One region of the Streptomyces thermospinosisporus genome, then DNA from elsewhere that is predicted to be linked to it. Evidence: predicted binding sites of a transcription regulator. Region 1 holds the regulator's gene; each other region holds the start of a gene.
What was found. The regulator HrcA, encoded in region 1, represses chaperone genes, less so after heat shock. The targets are predictions, from matches to a motif close to TTNGCACTCNGNNNNNCNGAGTGCNAA.
Positions count from the first base shown of each region.

Region 2: the regulator HrcA is predicted to act here: its motif matches at 3,129-3,155, upstream of groL (chaperonin GroEL).
Region 3: the regulator HrcA is predicted to act here: its motif matches at 1,915-1,941, upstream of groES (co-chaperone GroES).

Region 1 covers NZ_BAAAIZ010000069.1:123,649-129,564, reverse strand. The annotation lists gene hemW (radical SAM family heme chaperone HemW) at 1-934, shown strand, start outside; gene ABD207_RS22610 (DUF3097 domain-containing protein) at 1,045-1,845, opposite strand; gene ABD207_RS22605 (MBL fold metallo-hydrolase) at 1,883-2,605, opposite strand; gene hrcA (heat-inducible transcriptional repressor HrcA) at 2,743-3,759, shown strand; gene dnaJ (molecular chaperone DnaJ) at 3,759-4,895, shown strand; gene ABD207_RS22590 (nitronate monooxygenase) at 5,052-5,916, shown strand, end outside.
Region 2 covers NZ_BAAAIZ010000034.1:22,820-28,735, forward strand. The annotation lists gene ABD207_RS13520 (NADH:flavin oxidoreductase) at 1-1,090, opposite strand, end outside; gene groL (chaperonin GroEL) at 1,341-2,963, opposite strand; gene ABD207_RS13530 (cold-shock protein) at 3,326-3,529, opposite strand; gene ABD207_RS13535 (MoaD/ThiS family protein) at 3,970-4,245, opposite strand; gene thrC (threonine synthase) at 4,335-5,648, opposite strand; SAM riboswitch class I at 5,667-5,814, opposite strand.
Region 3 covers NZ_BAAAIZ010000051.1:100,031-105,946, forward strand. The annotation lists gene ABD207_RS18325 (polysaccharide deacetylase family protein) at 19-960, shown strand; gene ABD207_RS18330 (polysaccharide deacetylase family protein) at 957-1,730, shown strand; gene groES (co-chaperone GroES) at 2,088-2,396, shown strand; gene groL (chaperonin GroEL) at 2,509-4,134, shown strand; gene ABD207_RS18345 (IS1182 family transposase) at 4,214-5,866, opposite strand.

The DNA of each region.
Region 1 (5,916 bases):
CCCCACCCTGCTGGCCGCCGGTGATCTCGTACGGATGCTCGGTGTGATCCGGGACGAGTTCGGGCTGGCCGAGGACGCCGAGGTGACCACGGAGGCCAACCCCGAGTCGGTGGACCCGGCGTATCTCGCCACGCTCCGCGAGGGCGGCTTCAACCGGATCTCCTTCGGCATGCAGAGCGCCCGGCCGCATGTGCTGAAGGTGCTGGACCGCACGCATACGCCGGGGCGGCCCGAGGCGTGCGTCGCCGAGGCCCGGGCGGCCGGCTTCGAGCACATCAACCTGGACCTGATCTACGGCACGCCGGGGGAGAGCGACGACGACTGGCGGGCCTCGCTGGACGCGGCACTCGGCGCCGGACCCGACCACGTCTCCGCGTACGCCCTGATCGTGGAGGAGGGCACTCAGCTGGCGCGGCGCATCCGTCGGGGCGAGGTGCCGATGACGGACGACGACGTGCACGCGGACCGGTACCTGATCGCCGAGGAGGTGCTCTCGGGCGCCGGGTTCGAGTGGTACGAGGTGTCGAACTGGGCCACCTCGGAAGCGGGCCGGTGCCTGCACAACGAGCTGTACTGGCGGGGCGCCGACTGGTGGGGCGCCGGGCCGGGAGCGCACTCGCACGTGGGGGGCGTGCGGTGGTGGAACGTGAAGCATCCGGGGGCCTACGCGGCGGCGCTCGCGGAGGGCAGGTCGCCGGGAGCGGGGCGCGAGGTGCTCACGGAGGAGGACCGGCGGGTGGAGCGCATCCTGCTGGAGCTGAGGCTCAGGGAGGGCGTGCCGCTCTCCCTGCTGCGCGAGCAGGGCCTCGCGGCGGCCCGCAGGGCCCTGTCCGAGGGGCTGCTGCAGGAGCAGCCGTACCAGGAGGGGCGGGCCGCGCTCACCCTGCGCGGGCGGCTGCTGGCCGACGCGGTGGTACGGGACCTGGTGGACTGAGCGGACGGCTCACCTGGTGGACTGAGCGGACGGCTCACCTGGTGGACTGAGCGGGCGGCTGAAGGGGACCGACCCCGTCGGCGCCCAGGTCGTCACGAATCCCCCGGCCCCTACGTCGTCACGAAGTCGATCAGCTCCTCGACCCTGCCCAGCAGCGCCGGCTCCAGGTCCTTGTAGGAGCGCACCCGGGACAGGATGTGCTGCCAGGCCGCCCCGGTGTTCTCCGGCCAGCCCAGCGCCCGGCACACGCCCGTCTTCCAGTCCTCGCCCCGTGCCACGCGCGGCCACGCCTCGATGCCCAGGGCCGACGGCTTCACCGCCTCCCAGATGTCGATGTACGGGTGGCCGACCACCAGGGCGTGCTCACCGGTGACCGACTCCGCGATGCGCCACTCCTTCGAGCCCGGCACCAGGTGGTCCACCAGGACGCCCAGCCTGGCGTCCGGGCCGGGGGAGAACTCCGCCACGACCGAGGGGAGGTCGTCCACGCCCTCCAGGTACTCCACGACCACGCCCTCGATGCGCAGGTCGTCGCCCCAGACCTTCTCGACCAGTTCGGCGTCGTGACGGCCCTCGACATAGATGCGCCCGGCGCGGGCCACGCGCGCCCGCGCACCGGGGACGGCCACCGAGCCGGAGGCGGTGCGGGCGGGGCGCACCGGCGCGGCGGCGGAGGGCCTGACCAGGGTGACCACGCGGCCCTCCAGGAGGAAGCCGCGCGGCTGGAGCGGGAAGACCCGGTGCTTGCCGAAGCGGTCCTCCAGGGTCACGGTGCCGGCCTCGCAGCGGATCACCGCGCCGCAGAAGCCGGTGGCGGGCTCCTCGACCACCAGGCCGGGGTCGGCGGGCACCTCGGGGGCCGGCTGCGGCTTCTTCCACGGAGGGGTCAGATCGGCGGAGTACTGGCGCATTCTGATGACGATACGAGGAGCCGGGGCGCCGTGATCATCACGACACGCCGAACCTCGCCGCCAGCGCCTCGCGTTGGGCCCGTACGAAGGCCGCGTCCACCACCGCCCCGTGACCGGGGACGTACGCCGCGTCCTCGCCGCCCAGCTCCAGCAGGCGGTCCAGCGCGGCCGGCCAGTGGGACGGCGCCGCGTCGGGCCCGGCCTGGGGCTCGCCCGACTCCTCCACCAGGTCGCCGCAGAAGACCACTTCGGGTTCGCCGGGCACCAGGACCACCAGATCGTGGGCGGTGTGGCCGGGGCCCACGTTCGCCAGCAGCACCTGCCGGCCGCCGCCCAGGTCCAGGGTCCACTCGCCGCTCACCAGGTGCCGGGGGCGGATCAGCGCGTCCACGGCCTCCTCCGCCGCCCGCGGGTCAAGACCGTGGCGCACCGCGTCCGCGCGCAGCTCGCCGCGGCCGTGCGCCAGGGCCGCGTCCAGGCCGACCGCGCCGTAGACCTCCGCACCCGCGAAGGCGGCGGCGCCGAGGACGTGGTCGAAGTGGGGGTGGGTGAGCGCGAGATGCGTCACACGGTGACCGGCGAGCGCCTGCGCCTCGGTGCGCAACCGCACGCCCTCGGCGAGACTCGAGCCCGCGTCGATCAGCAGCACCCCGTCCGCGCCGGCCACGAGGCCCGCCGTGCAGTCCCACACCGGCAGCCGGCACCGCCCCACCCCGGCCGCCACCCGCTCCCAGCCCGACTCTTCCCAAGTCACGGTCATATCGGCGACGCTAGCGGGGCCCGCCCGGCCTTGCCCGGGGTATACCTCCCGGCCGTACACTGGGCCGGGGAAGTCTGGCACTCGCGTGCGAAGAGTGCCAGAGACATGACCGGGCGGAAGGCTTCTGGAGGTGCGCCGTGCTCAGTGAACGCAGGCTCCAGGTGTTGCGCGCCATCGTCCAGGACTACGTCGGTACCCAGGAGCCCGTCGGCTCCAAGGCGCTCACCGAGCGGCACAATCTCGGCGTCTCCCCGGCCACCGTGCGCAACGACATGGCGGCTCTGGAGGAAGAGGGATACATCGCCCAGCCGCACACCAGCGCGGGGCGCATACCCACGGACAAGGGCTACCGGCTGTTCGTCGACAAGCTCGCCGGCGTCAAGCCGATGAGCCCGCCCGAGCGGCGGGCCATCCAGAACTTCCTCGAGGGCGCCGTCGACCTCGACGACGTGGTGGCGCGCACCGTCCGGCTGCTGGCCCAGCTCACCCGGCAGGTCGCCATCGTGCAGTACCCGTCGCTGACCCGGTCCACCGTGCGTCACGTGGAGCTGCTGTCGCTCGCGCCGGCCCGGGTGATGCTCGTCCTGATCACGGACACCGGACGGGTGGAGCAGCGCGTGATCGACTGCCCGGCGCCCTTCGGTGAGACGTCGCTGGCGGATCTGCGCGCCCGGCTCAACAGCCGGGTCGCCGGCCGCCGCTTCACCGATGTGCCGAGCCTCGTCGAGGACCTCCCCGAGGCGTTCGAGGTCGAGGACCGCGGCACCGTCTCCACGGTGCTGTCCACCCTGCTGGAGACGCTCGTCGAGGAGAACGAGGAGCGGCTGATGATCGGCGGCACCGCCAATCTCACCCGCTTCGCCCACGACTTCCCCCTCACGATCCGGCCCGTCCTGGAGGCGCTGGAGGAGCAGGTGGTGCTCCTGAAGCTGCTCGGCGAGGCCAAGGATCCGGGCGTGACCGTCCGTATCGGTCATGAGAACGCCCATGAAGGACTCAACTCCACGTCCGTCGTGTCGGTGGGCTACGGTTCGGGCGGCGAGGCGGTTGCCAAGCTCGGCGTGGTCGGACCGACCCGCATGGACTACCCCGGAACGATGGGAGCGGTACGCGCAGTGGCACGGTACGTCGGACAGATCCTGGCGGAGTCGTAGTGGCCACGGACTACTACGCCGTACTCGGCGTGCGCCGCGACGCGTCGCAGGAAGAGATCAAGAAGGCCTTCCGGCGGCTCGCACGCGAGCTGCACCCGGACGTCAACCCCGACCCGAAGACCCAGGAGCGGTTCAAGGAGATCAACGCCGCCTACGAGGTGCTGTCGGACCCGCAGAAGAAGCAGGTCTACGACCTCGGCGGCGACCCGCTCTCGCAGTCCGCCGGCGGCGGCGCGGGCGGCTTCGGTGCCGGTGGCTTCGGGAACTTCTCCGACATCATGGACGCGTTCTTCGGCACGGCGTCGCAGCGCGGGCCGCGCTCGCGCACCCGCCGGGGCCAGGACGCGATGATCCGCATCGACGTCGAGCTGGACGAGGCCGCGTTCGGCACGACCAAGGACATCCAGGTGGACACGGCCGTCGTGTGCACCACGTGCAACGGCGAGGGCGCCGCGCCGGGCACCAGCGCGCAGACCTGCGACATGTGCCGCGGCCGCGGTGAGGTCTCCCAGGTCACCCGGTCCTTCCTCGGCCAGGTCATGACCTCGCGCCCCTGCCCGCAGTGCCAGGGCTTCGGCACGGTCGTCCCGAACCCGTGCCCCGAGTGCGCGGGCGACGGCCGGGTCCGCTCGCGCCGCACGCTGACGGTGAAGATCCCCGCCGGTGTGGACAACGGCACCCGCATCCAGCTGGCCGGTGAGGGCGAGGTCGGGCCCGGCGGCGGTCCCGCCGGTGACCTGTACGTGGAGATCCACGAACTGCCGCACCCCACCTTCCAGCGGCGCGGCGACGACCTGCACTGCACGGTCACCATCCCGATGACCGCGGCGGCGCTCGGCACCAAGGTGCCGCTGGAGACGCTGGACGGCATGGAGGAGGTCGACATCCGGCCCGGCACCCAGTCCGGCCAGTCGATCCCGCTGCACGGCCGGGGCGTGACGCATCTGCGCGGCGGCGGCCGGGGCGATCTCATCGTGCACGTCGAGGTGCAGACGCCGACCAAGCTCGACCCGGAGCAGGAGCGGCTGCTGAGGGAACTGGCCAAGCTGCGCGGCGAGGAGCGCCCGCAGGGGCAGTTCCAGCCGGGCCAGCAGGGGCTGTTCTCCCGGCTGAAGGACGCCTTCAACGGCCGCTGAACGAGCGTTCAGCACGGGCCGGCGCCCCGGTGCCGGCCCGTTGCCGTGTCTGCCCGCAGGCCCCGTGGGTGCGCCGGCCGAGTCCGGGCAAGCGGCGGTTTATGCCAGAGGAAAGGCTGATTCGGTGATGTTCCGAGGACATGGCACCATGCGGGCATGTCCTCCGCGCTGACCGGTCTTTTCCCGCACCCGATCGTGCAGGCCCCCATGGCGGGCGGCGTCTCCGTGCCGCAGCTCGCCGCCGCGGTCTGCGAGGCGGGCGGGCTCGGTTTCCTCGCCGCCGGGTACAAGACCGCGGACGGCATGTACCAGGAGATCAAGCAGCTGCGCGGACTCACCGGCCGCCCCTTCGGCGTCAACCTCTTCCTGCCCCAGCCGGAGACCGCCGACCCGGCCGCCGTGGACGTCTACGCCCACCAGCTGGCCGGCGAGGCCACCTGGTACGAGACCGAGCTGGGCGACCCGGACAGCGGCCGCGACGACGGCTACGACGCCAAGCTCGCCGTGCTCCTCGACGACCCGGTAGCGGTGGTGTCCTTCCACTTCGGCGTCCCGGCCCGGGAGGTCATCGACTCGCTGCACCGCGTCGGCACCTTCACCTTCGTCACCGCCACCACCGCCGAGGAGGCGCGGGCCGTGGAGCGCTGCGGCGCGGACGCGGTGATCGCGCAGGGCATCGAGGCAGGCGGCCACCAGGGCACCCACCGCGACGTCCCCGCGGCGGACGGCGCCGGCGTCGGACTGCTCTCCCTGGTCGCCCAGGTGCGGGAGGCCGTCAGCCTCCCGGTCATCGCGGCCGGCGGCATCATGCGCGGCAGCCAGATAGCCGCCGTGCTCGCCGCCGGCGCCAGTGCCGCCCAGCTCGGCACCGCCTTCCTCGCCACCCACGAGTCCGGCGCCCACGCCCTGCACAAGCAGGCCCTCACCAACCCCCTCTTCGTCCGCACCGAGCTGACCCGCGCCTTCTCCGGCCGCCCGGCCCGCGGACTGGTCAACCGCTTCCTGCGCGAGCACGGCCCCT
Region 2 (5,916 bases), on a different contig from region 1:
TCAGCTCGTCGAACCGGCCGGAGAGCACCTTGGCCGCCCAGTTGGGGTCCTGGAGCAGTGCGCGGCCGACGGCCACCACGTCGAACTCGTCGCGCTCCAGGCGGTCGAGCAGGTTGTCGATGCTGCCGAGTGCCGCGCCCGCGCCCTGGAACGCCTCGATGAACTCCCCGTCCAGGCCCACCGATCCGACGGTGATGGCCGGCTTGCCAGTGAGCTTCTTCGTCCAGCCGGCCAGGTTGAGGTCGGCGCCCTCGAACTCGGGCACCCAGTAGCGGCGCTGCGAGGCGTGGAAGGCGTCGACACCGGCGGCGGAGATCGGGGCGAGGATCGCCTCCAGCTCCTCCGGCGTCTCGGCGAGCCGGGCGTCGTAGGCCTCCTGCTTCCACTGCGAGTAGCGGAAGATGACCGGGAAGCCGGGCGAGACCGCCTCCCGGACGGCCGCGACGATCTCGGCGGCGAAGGTGGCGCGGGCGACCGGGTCGCCGCCGTAGGCGTCGGTGCGGCGGTTGGTGCCGGACCACAGGAACTGGTCGATCAGGTAGCCGTGGGCGCCGTGCAGTTCGACTCCGTCGAAGCCGATGCGCTCGGCAGCGGCGGCGGCCTCGGCGAAGGCGGCGATGACGTCGTCGATGTCCTTCTTGGTCATGGTGCGGCCGCCCTCGGTGCCGTCGATCCGCAGCCCGGAGGGTCCGACGGCCGGCGCCTCGGGGAACGGGCCCTGGCCCTCCTGGCGCACCATGCCGATGTGCCACAGCTGCGGCACGATCCGGCCGCCGGCCTCGTGCACCGCCTCGGCCACCTTGGCCCAGCCCGCCAGCTGCTCCTCGCCGTGGAAGCGGGGCACCCGGCTGCTGCCCCCGGCGGAGGGGTGGCCGACATATGTGCCCTCGGTGATGATCAGCCCGACACCGGCGGCGGCGCGGCGGGCGTAGTACGAGGCCACGTCCTCCCCGGGAATGCCGTTCGGGGAGAACATGCGGGTCATCGGCGCCATGGCGATGCGGTTCGGCACGGTGAGACCGTTGATGGTCACCGGACGGGACAGGACGTCGGCGGCCCGGGAGGCGGAGTCGGCGATGGTGACGGTCACGAGGGCTCCTTGACGGGGGAGGTACCGCTTGGTATGTGCGCATGCATTCAACGCACGCCAAGGAGAACCACCGCGGGGAGGCGGCCATTCCGGCCCCTGCTTGTGATCCGAACCACAGCCCCCGTCGCCGCGACGCTCCCGGCTCTCCCCCCGGCACAGCGGCCGTGAAACGCCCGAGGGCGGCACCCCCCTCGCGGGGAGTGCCGCCCTCGGCTGTGAACGCGGGACGTTCGATCGACGCTGAGGCCGATCAGAAGTCCATGTCACCGCCCGGCATGCCGCCGCCGGCCGGCGCAGCGGCCTTCTCCGGCTTGTCGGCGATGACGGCCTCGGTGGTGAGGAACAGCGCGGCGATGGACGCGGCGTTCTGCAGCGCGGAGCGCGTCACCTTCGCCGGGTCGATGATGCCCTCGGCGATCAGGTCGACGTACTCGCCGGTCGCGGCGTTCAGGCCGTGGCCCGGGGTGAGGTTGCGGACCTTCTCCACCACGACGCCGCCCTCGAGGCCGGCGTTGACGGCGATCTGCTTCAGCGGGGCCTCCAGGGCCACGCGCACGGCGTTGGCACCGGTCGCCTCGTCGCCCTCGAGCTCCAGCTTCTCGAAGACCTGGGAGGCCTGCAGCAGGGCCACGCCACCACCGGCGACGATGCCCTCCTCGACGGCCGCCTTGGCGTTGCGGACGGCGTCCTCGATGCGGTGCTTGCGCTCCTTGAGCTCCACCTCGGTGGCGGCACCGGCCTTGATGACGGCCACACCGCCGGCCAGCTTGGCCAGGCGCTCCTGCAGCTTCTCGCGGTCGTAGTCGGAGTCGCTGTTCTCGATCTCGGCGCGGATCTGGTTGACACGGCCCTGGACCTGCTCGGCGGAGCCGGCACCGTCGACGATGGTGGTCTCGTCCTTGGTGATGACCACCTTGCGGGCCCGGCCCAGCAGGTCGAGGGTGGCGTTCTCCAGCTTGAGGCCGACCTCCTCGGAGATGACCTCGCCGCCCGTGAGGATGGCGATGTCGCCGAGCATGGCCTTGCGGCGGTCGCCGAAGCCCGGGGCCTTGACCGCGACGGACTTGAAGGTGCCGCGGATCTTGTTGACGACCAGGGTCGACAGGGCCTCGCCCTCGACGTCCTCGGCGATGATCAGCAGCGGCTTGCCCGACTGCATGACCTTCTCCAGGAGCGGGAGCAGGTCCTTGACACTGGAGATCTTGGAGTTGGCGATCAGGATGTAGGGGTCGTCGAGGACGGCCTCCATACGCTCCATGTCGGTGGCGAAGTACGCCGAGATGTAGCCCTTGTCGAAGCGCATACCCTCGGTGAGCTCCAGCTCCAGGCCGAAGGTCTGCGACTCCTCGACGGTGATGACGCCTTCCTTGCCGACCTTGTCCATCGCCTCGGCGATCAGCTCACCGATCTGGGTGTCGGCGGCGGAGATGGACGCGGTGGAGGCGATCTGCTCCTTGGTCTCGACGTCCTTCGCCTGCTCCAGCAGGGCGGCGGAGACGGCCTCGACGGCCTTCTCGATGCCGCGCTTCAGGGCCATCGGGTTGGCACCGGCGGCAACGTTGCGCAGGCCTTCCTTGACCAGAGCCTGGGCGAGCACGGTCGCGGTGGTCGTACCGTCACCGGCGACGTCGTCCGTCTTCTTGGCGACTTCCTTGACCAGCTCGGCGCCGATCTTCTCGTACGGGTCCTCGAGCTCGATCTCCTTGGCGATGGAGACACCGTCGTTGGTGATCGTGGGGGCGCCCCACTTCTTCTCGAGGACGACGTTGCGGCCCTTGGGGCCGAGGGTCACCTTGACGGCGTCCGCGAGCTGGTTCATGCCGCGCTCGAGGCCGCGCCGCGCCTCCTCGTCGAACGCGATGATCTTGGCCATGTGAAGTGGTCCCTCCAGGACTGGGGGTGATTCCTTCGGACCGCGCCCGCGCCCGCGACGGACGGCTCGCACGCCTTGTGGTTCCTTGCCCCACCCGGCCTGCGGGCCTCACCGACCCGGTCCTTCCGCTGTCACTCTCACCTTCAGAGTGCTAACGCCCAATGATTAGCACTCGACCCATGCGAGTGCAAGCGCCCGCGGGGTTCGGACGGGCTCCCGGCGGCGCTCGGCGGGGCGTCGCGCGCCCCGTATCCCCTGGTCCCGGCATGTCCCGAGGACATGGTCCCGGCATGGGCGAAGGGCCCGCACCCGGCGGGGTGCGAGCCCTTCGTCAGTGAACGATGCCTGCGGCTGGTAAGCGTTCAGGCGGTGACGCGAACCATGTCGGCCTGCGGGCCCTTCTGGCCCTGCGAGATCTCGAACTCGACCCGCTGGCCCTCTTCCAGGGTGCGGTAGCCGTCCATCTGGATCGCGCTGTAGTGGACGAAAACATCCGCACCACCGTCGACCGCGATGAAGCCGTACCCCTTCTCCGCGTTGAACCACTTGACGGTGCCCTGAGCCATGCCTAACTCCCCTATTACTGGCCCTTGCACAGATCCACACTTCGCGGATCCGGGTCAGACCTCACCCCCCAACGGTTGGGGGCGTGCGCCGGAACGCGTCGACCGCGGCTGAATGTATCTGTCCAACTGCCGTCTGCAACAGGTCAATCGGACGAGAAATCTGGACGACACCGGTCCGGAATATGGCGAGAATTCACCCGAATTCAGGGCAAGTCGGGCCGTACAAATGCCGCAAAAGCCGCGAAAAGCGCCCGCACTTTGGCCATTTCCAGTCGGGCGTGCGGCAGGAATTCAGGGTGCTCGATCGCTGGATCGGGAGCGCGTTCCCCAACTCTACCGCGCTCAACCCCATGGAATTGCCCCCTCCGCATCTCTCACGGAGGGGGCAGCACGGTGAACGCTCGGTAATCGAAGTTACCGAGGGTAATGTCCGGCGGGGATCAGCCGCCGGCGACGGCCGGGATGATGGACACGCCCGCACCGTCCGGGGTGGCGGTCTCGAGTCCCTGCTCGAAGCGGACGTCGTCGTCGTTGACGTAGACGTTGACGAACCGGCGCAGCTTGCCCTGGTCGTCCAGGACCCGGGCGGCGATCCCGGTGTGGTTCTTCTCCAGGTCCTCGATGACCTCGGCGAGGGTGGACCCCTCGGCCGTGACCTCGGCCTTGCCACCCGTGTAGGTGCGCAGGATGGTCGGGATGCGGACGGTGACGCTCATGGTGTGGACCTCCGGTCGACTGACGCCCCAGGGGCGCGGGAACTGCGTGGCCGGCCCGCACCGGCCCGCAGACGTACGGCAGGCGGCGCTCAGGCGAGGCCGGCCTCGCGGAACGACTCCAGGCTGGGCCGGATCGTCGCGGTGAGCCCGGTACCGGCCACCGCGTCCAGCGTCTTCAGACCGTCCCCGGTGTTGAGCACCACGGTGGTCTTCGACGGGTCCAGCACCCCGTTCTCGACGAGCTTGCGGGTGACGCCCACGGTCACCCCGCCGGCGGTCTCCGCGAAGATGCCCTCGGTGCGCGCCAGCACCTTGATCGCGTCGACGATCTGCTCGTCCGTCACGTCCTCCACGGCGCCGCCGGTACGGCGCGCGATGTCCAGGACGTACGGCCCGTCCGCCGGGTTGCCGATCGCCAGCGACTTGGCGATGGTGTCCGGCTTCTGCGGGCGCACCACGTCGTGCCCGGCCTTGAAGGCGGCCGACACCGGCGAGCAGCCCTCGGCCTGGGCACCGAAGATCTTGTAGGGCTTGTCCTCGACCAGGCCCAGCTTGATCAGCTCCTGCAGGCCCTTGTCGATCTTGGTGAGCTGGGAGCCGGAGGCGATCGGCACCACGATCTGGTCCGGCAGCTGCCAGCCCAGCTGCTCGCAGATCTCGTAGGCGAGCGTCTTGGAGCCCTCGGCGTAGTACGGCCGCAGGTTGACGTTGACGAAGCCCCAGCCCTCGCCGGCCGGGTCGCCTATCAGCTCGGAGCAGAAGCGGTTGACGTCGTCGTAGTTGCCCTCGATGCCGACCAGCTCGCCGCCGTAGACCGCGGCCATGACGACCTTGCCCTGCTCCAGGTCGTGCGGGATGAACACGCAGGAGCGGAAGCCGGCCCGGGCGGCCGCGGCACCCACCGCGCCGGCCAGGTTGCCGGTGGAGGAGCAGGACAGGGTGGTGAAGCCGAAGACGCGGGCCGCCTCCAGGGCCTGGGCGACCACCCGGTCCTTGAAGGAGTGCGTGGGGTTGCCGGAGTCGTCCTTGACGTACAGCCCGCCGGTGATGCCCAGCTCGCCCGCCAGGTTGTCGGCCTTGACCAGCTTGGTCCAGCCGGGGTTGAGGTTGGGCTTGTCCGCCACGTCGGCCGGGACGGGCAGCAGGGGCGCGTAGCGCCAGATGTTCGCGGGGCCCGCCTCGATGCGCTTGCGGAGCTGCTCGGTGTCGTAGGAGGAGAAGTCGTAGGCGACCTCGAGCGGGCCGAAACACTCCTCGCAGGCGAAGACCGGGCCGAGCGGGACGCGGTGGCCGCACTCGCGACAGCTCAGGGCCGCTGCGGGGCCGAGGTCGACAGTCCGGGCGGACGCGGTACCCGCGGAGTCCGTAGAGTCCGTGGAGCTTGCAACAGTCTGCACAGCCATGTGAGGCGAGGCCCTTTCTCCTCATCTTCCTCACGACGCATCTCGCCGTGAGACGGATTTGGCACCTTCCCTAGCCGGGAGCCTCGCCACGTCCGTGTGACAAGAACCGACTGGAGGGTTGCCGGGGCTTCATCGGGCCGTGTCCCTCTGCCCCTCTGGATGAGCGGTGTTCAGTTGTCCGCGCGGCGACCCCGGCATGCGATGGTCACGCGCGTTGTTCAAGACTGTAACCGACAGCCAGGACACTTGAGACAGCCGTCCGAACCGC
Region 3 (5,916 bases), on a different contig from region 1:
CTGGGAGGATCCGGGCCCATGCGAGTAGTACGACAAAACGATGAAAAGAGGGCGCGGGGTGCGTGGCCGGGGCGGGGCACCCTGGGGCGGGTGCGGGTCGCGCTCGTCGTCCTCGCCCTCGCCGCCCTCGCCCCCGGCTGCGGACGCGGCGAGGCCCCGCCCGCGAGCGGCGAACGGCCCCTGAACGCGCCCCCGGCCCGCGCGCTCGACTCCTACGCCACCAAGCTGCGCGCCGCGCAGGCCGCACGCGCCGCCGCCGCGGAACGCTGGGGGCTGAAGAAGGTGCCGCTGCCCGCCCCGCCGCCGCCGGAGAAGAAGCCGCACATCACCACCCGTGAGGGCTTCGAGGTGGACGGCCACCGGCGCCTCGGGCTCCCGCCGGTCTTCACCACCGTCCCCACCAAGAAGAAGATCGTCTTCCTCACCATCGACGACGGCGCCGAGAAGGACCCGAAGTTCCTGCGGATGATGAGCGAGCTGCGGATCCCCTACACCGCCTTCCTCAGCGACTACGTCATCGACGACGACTACGCCTACTTCGAGCGGATGCAGGACCGCGGCGTCACCCTCAACAACCACACCCTGCACCACCCCTATCTGCCCGCCCTGTCCTACGCCCGCCAGAAGCGCGAGATCTGCGGCATGCAGGAGGTCATCGAGAAGCGCTACGGCACCCGCCCCGTCCTCTTCCGCCCGCCCTTCGGCAACTACAACAAGGACACGCTCCGCGCCGCCAAGCGCTGCGGCATCGAGTACGTGCCCCTGTGGAACGAGGAGGTCTTCGTCGACCGCTGGGAGTACCGCGAATGGCACCGCGAACTGCGCCCCGGCGACATCGTGCTGACCCACTTCCGCGGCACCGGTCACTGGGACGGCACCATGCGCGACATGGTCCGCCGCTTCCTGAACAAGGTCACGGCCGAGGGATACGCGGTGGCCCGCCTGGAGGACTACCTGTGAGGCCCCGCGCCCGCGGCCCGGCGGTGGCGGCCCTCGCGCTGCTGCTCGCCGCGGGCTGCGCCGGCCCCGTGCAGCACCGGGCGGCGACGGCCGGGGACGGCGCCGGCCAGCCGGCCGGCAACAGCACGGCACCCCCTGCCGGCACGCGCCAGCCCGCCGCCGCGCTCCCGCCGGTCGTCGACCGCGTCCGCACCACCGACAGAGTCGTCTTCCTGACCTACGACGACGGCGCCGAACGCGACCCCCGCTTCATCGGCCTCGTCCGCGAACGGCGCCTGCCGGTCAGCCTCTTCCTCACCGACAGCGTGGTGGGCCCCGGCTACGCCCACTTCGCCCGGCTGCGCGCGATCGGCGCGAGCCTGCAGAACCACACCCTCGACCACACCGCCCTGCGCGGGCTGCCGTACGCCGGCCAGCGCGCGGAGATCTGCGGCCAGCAGCGCAAGCTCACCTCCCGCTTCGGCGTCCGCCCCCGCCTGTTCCGCCCGCCCTACGGCACGTACGACGCGACGACCCTGCGCGCCGCCGCCGACTGCGGCATCACGGCGGTCGTGCTGTGGCGGGTGAGCCTGGACGGGGACGGCGAACTCACCTACGCCGAGGGCACGAAGGAGCTGATGCCCGGCGACATCGTCTCCGTCCCGTCCGTCGACCTGCCGTCGCTGTCCCTCGCCGAGCGGACGAGGCGTCTGCTGGAGGAGGCCGGCCGGCGCGGCCTGCGGGTGGCCCGGCTGGAGGACTACCTCGGGAAGGCCGGGGCAGAGCCTTGAGCGCATGCCGAGCGATCTTCGGGCGTATCCGGAAGCCACGTCCCGGCGCATGCCGGAGTGCACGCCCGAGCGGGCCCCTGAGCACTCCCCGGAGTGAATGCCCGACTGCATTCCGAAGTGAACCCCTGGGCGATTCCGAAGTGAACCCCTGAGCGCGAACCCGTGGCCGACGCGCCGCCGCCAATTGGCACTCCGCTTGACCGAGTGCTAATCGCAGTCATAGTCTCGGCTCTGGCACTCCCCGGTGGAGAGTGCCAACCACGCGACGGGCAGGTCCGGCACCCGCGACGACGGATCGACCTGGTCGCCACCTCAGACAGTTAACCCCGTGAGATCTCCGAAGGGGGAGGTCGGATCGTGACGACCGCCAGCTCCAAGGTTGCCATCAAGCCGCTCGAGGACCGCATCGTGGTCCAGCCGCTGGACGCCGAGCAGACCACGGCCTCTGGCCTGGTCATTCCGGACACCGCCAAGGAGAAGCCCCAGGAGGGCGTCGTCCTGGCCGTGGGCCCGGGCCGCTACGAGGACGGTAAGCGCATCGAGCTCGACGTCAAGGTCGGTGACGTCGTGCTCTACAGCAAGTACGGCGGCACCGAGGTGAAGTACAACAACGAGGAGTACCTCGTTCTCTCGGCCCGCGACGTCCTCGCGATCGTCGAGAAGTAATCACCTCGACGCACCTTTGCTCGACTGCGCCCCTGGCCCCCGCATCCCATAAGAAGCCGGGCGCCCGGGGCGCAGTGATTTCACCCAGAATTCCGAGAGGGCTCCCGCTGCCATGGCGAAGATCCTGAAGTTCGACGAGGACGCCCGTCGCGCCCTCGAGCGCGGCGTCAACAAGCTTGCCGACACGGTGAAGGTGACGATCGGCCCCAAGGGCCGCAACGTCGTCATCGACAAGAAGTTCGGCGCCCCCACCATCACCAACGACGGTGTCACGATCGCCCGCGAGGTGGAGATCGAGGACCCGTACGAGAACCTCGGCGCGCAGCTGGTGAAGGAGGTGGCGACCAAGACCAACGACATCGCGGGTGACGGTACGACCACCGCCACCGTGCTCGCCCAGGCCCTGATCCGTGAGGGGCTGAAGAACGTCGCCGCCGGCGCTTCCCCGGCAGCGCTGAAGAAGGGCATCGACGCGGCCGTGGCGGCCGTGTCCGAGGACCTGCTGGCCTCCGCCCGCCCGATCGACGAGAAGTCCGACATCGCCGCCGTCGCCGCGCTGTCCGCCCAGGACCAGCAGGTCGGCGAGCTGATCGCCGAGGCGATGGACAAGGTCGGCAAGGACGGTGTCATCACCGTCGAGGAGTCCAACACCTTCGGTCTGGAGCTGGACTTCACCGAGGGCATGGCCTTCGACAAGGGCTACCTGTCGCCGTACTTCGTGACGGACCAGGAGCGCATGGAGGCCGTCCTGGAGGACCCGTACATCCTCATCCACCAGGGCAAGATCTCCGCCATCGCCGACCTGCTGCCGCTGCTGGAGAAGGTCATCCAGGCCAACTCCTCCAAGCCGCTGCTGATCATCGCCGAGGACGTCGAGGGCGAGGCGCTGTCCACCCTGGTCGTCAACAAGATCCGCGGCACCTTCAACGCCGTCGCCGTCAAGGCGCCCGGCTTCGGTGACCGCCGCAAGGCGATGCTGCAGGACATGGCCGTCCTCACCGGCGCCACCGTGGTCTCCGAGGAGGTCGGCCTCAAGCTCGACCAGGTCGGCCTGGACGTGCTCGGCTCCGCCCGCCGCGTCACCGTCACCAAGGACGAGACCACGATCGTCGACGGCGCCGGCAAGAAGGAGGACGTCGAGGGCCGCGTCGCCCAGATCAAGGCGGAGATCGAGACCACCGACTCCGACTGGGACCGCGAGAAGCTGCAGGAGCGTCTCGCCAAGCTGGCCGGCGGCGTGTGCGTCATCCGCGTGGGTGCCGCCACCGAGGTCGAGCTGAAGGAGCGCAAGCACCGTCTGGAGGACGCCATCTCCGCGACCCGCGCCGCGGTCGAGGAGGGCATCGTCTCCGGTGGTGGCTCCGCGCTGGTCCACGCCGCCAAGGTCCTGGAGAACAACCTCGACAAGTCCGGCGACGAGGCCACCGGTGTCGCGGTCGTCCGCAACGCCGTCGTCGAGCCGCTGCGCTGGATCGCCGAGAACGCCGGCCTCGAGGGCTACGTGATCGTCTCCAAGGTGGCCGAGCTCGAGAAGGGCAGCGGCTACAACGCCGCCACCGGCGAGTACGGCGACCTGATCAAGGCCGGCGTCATCGACCCGGTCAAGGTCACCCGTTCCGCCCTGGAGAACGCCGCCTCCATCGCCTCCCTGCTTCTGACGACCGAGACCCTGGTCGTCGAGAAGAAGGAAGAGGAGGAGCCGGCCGCCGCGGGCCACGGCCACGGCCACGCCCACTGAGCCACACGCTCACAGAAGGCCCGGCACCCTGTGAAGGGATGCTGTTGGTTAATTCGGGCCTGGTCACTTCGCCCCGCCGCTATGCGGCGGGGCGAAGTGCTGTCAGGGGGCTGATGCGGGTGCGGGCTCGGGGTGTGTTGGTGAGCCAGGCGTCGATGCGGATGAGGTTGACGGCGGCGCCGGTGAGCTGGTGCTGGAGGCTGGTCTTCGCGAGGCCGCGGTAGCGGGATCTGCGCAGGCCGCATGCGTGCACGGCTTGGGAGATGGTGCCTTCGACGCCGGCCCGGATGTTGTAGCGGTCCTTCCAGGCAGCGGTTGTCTGGAGTTTTCGCGCCTGCTGCAGTTCTTCGTATTCGTCGCGGGGTCTGAGGTTGATCTCCCGCCGCCGGGGCCTGGGAGAGTTGACGCACTTGGTCAGCTGGGGGCAGGTGCCGCAGTCGGCCGGAGAGAACCGCACCCGGATGGTCGCCAGGCCCTCTTCGGAGCGGCGCTGGGCCCATTGCGTGCTGACAACGCCGTTCGGGCAGGTCACGAGCTGGTTGTCCCAGTCGATGGTGAACGCGTTCTGGCCGAAGGCGGCATCGCCGCGGGCGTGCGGGACGGTCACCGCTTTCAGCGGTCCGTGCAGGTCGACCTGGTGGTCACGGCGGGCGGCGGTCAGGGCACCACCGTTGGCATATCCGGCATCCACCCAGTGCTCGCCCGGCAGCAGATCCCGCCGGGCGAGTTCGTCATGGACCGGGGCGGCCATCCGGGCGTCGGAGACACTCGCGAGAGTCGTCAGCACACTCGTGACGAGGTGCGGAGTGTCCGGGTCGCAGGTCTCTGTGACGTGGACTTTGTAACCGTCCCAGTTGATGTCGCCCTTTCCGCCGGTGCGGGCCTCCAGGTCATAGCAGGTCACCAGGCGCATCACACCTGGTGGCCGGTCTTTTGGGCCCCGGCGGGCCACCTCCCCGTCGACCATGTGGAAGTGCTGCACCCACACCTGCCGCAGCACCTCCGCCTGCGGCAGTCGCCGCAGACTCGGCGGAGCGTCCACGGCCCAGATCATCTTCAGCAGGTGCATGCCGTCGTCACCGATCCGCCGATACGTCTGATCCCGCCGGGACCGGTCCTTGGGAAAGCGGGAGTCCTCGGCCCGGGTGGCATAGTGCTTGAACCACTCCGGCCGGGCACGACCGTTCAGCCAGTCCGGTTCGGCCCGGGCCACGGCGTTCAGTGCCGAGCGCAGGGTTTCCGCGACCAGCTCCAGCTGGTTCACCTCACGCACCGCGGACAGCACATGGGTGGAGTCGGTCCGCGCACGGCCCCGGACGACGATCAGGTCCCGCCGCCGGGCCGCTGCCAGCACGGCGTCCAGGATTTCCCGGCCTCCGTCCGCTTTGATGAGCCGGTCGCGGAACTCCGACAGCACCGAATAGTCGAACCCCGCATCGGCCAGTTCCAGCCCCAGCGCGTACTTCCAGTCAATGCGGGCTCGCACCGCCTGGGCGGCCTGCCGGTCGGTCAGCCCTTCGACGAACTGCAACACCAACACCAATGCCAGCCGCCCCGGTGACCAGGCAGGCTTCCCCCGAACCGGGAACAGACCCGCGAACTGCCCGTCACCGAACAACAGCCCCAGCTCGTCACGCACCCGGATCGCCAGGCTGCCCTTCGGGAAGGCCGCCCGCGCCACCCGCACCGTCTCCGCCGGAATTTCACCCAGCCCTGCCGGCCGCATCGACATCGACACCCTCCCCAAACAACGTCGGCTCTCAAGACCACAACCGGGTCTTG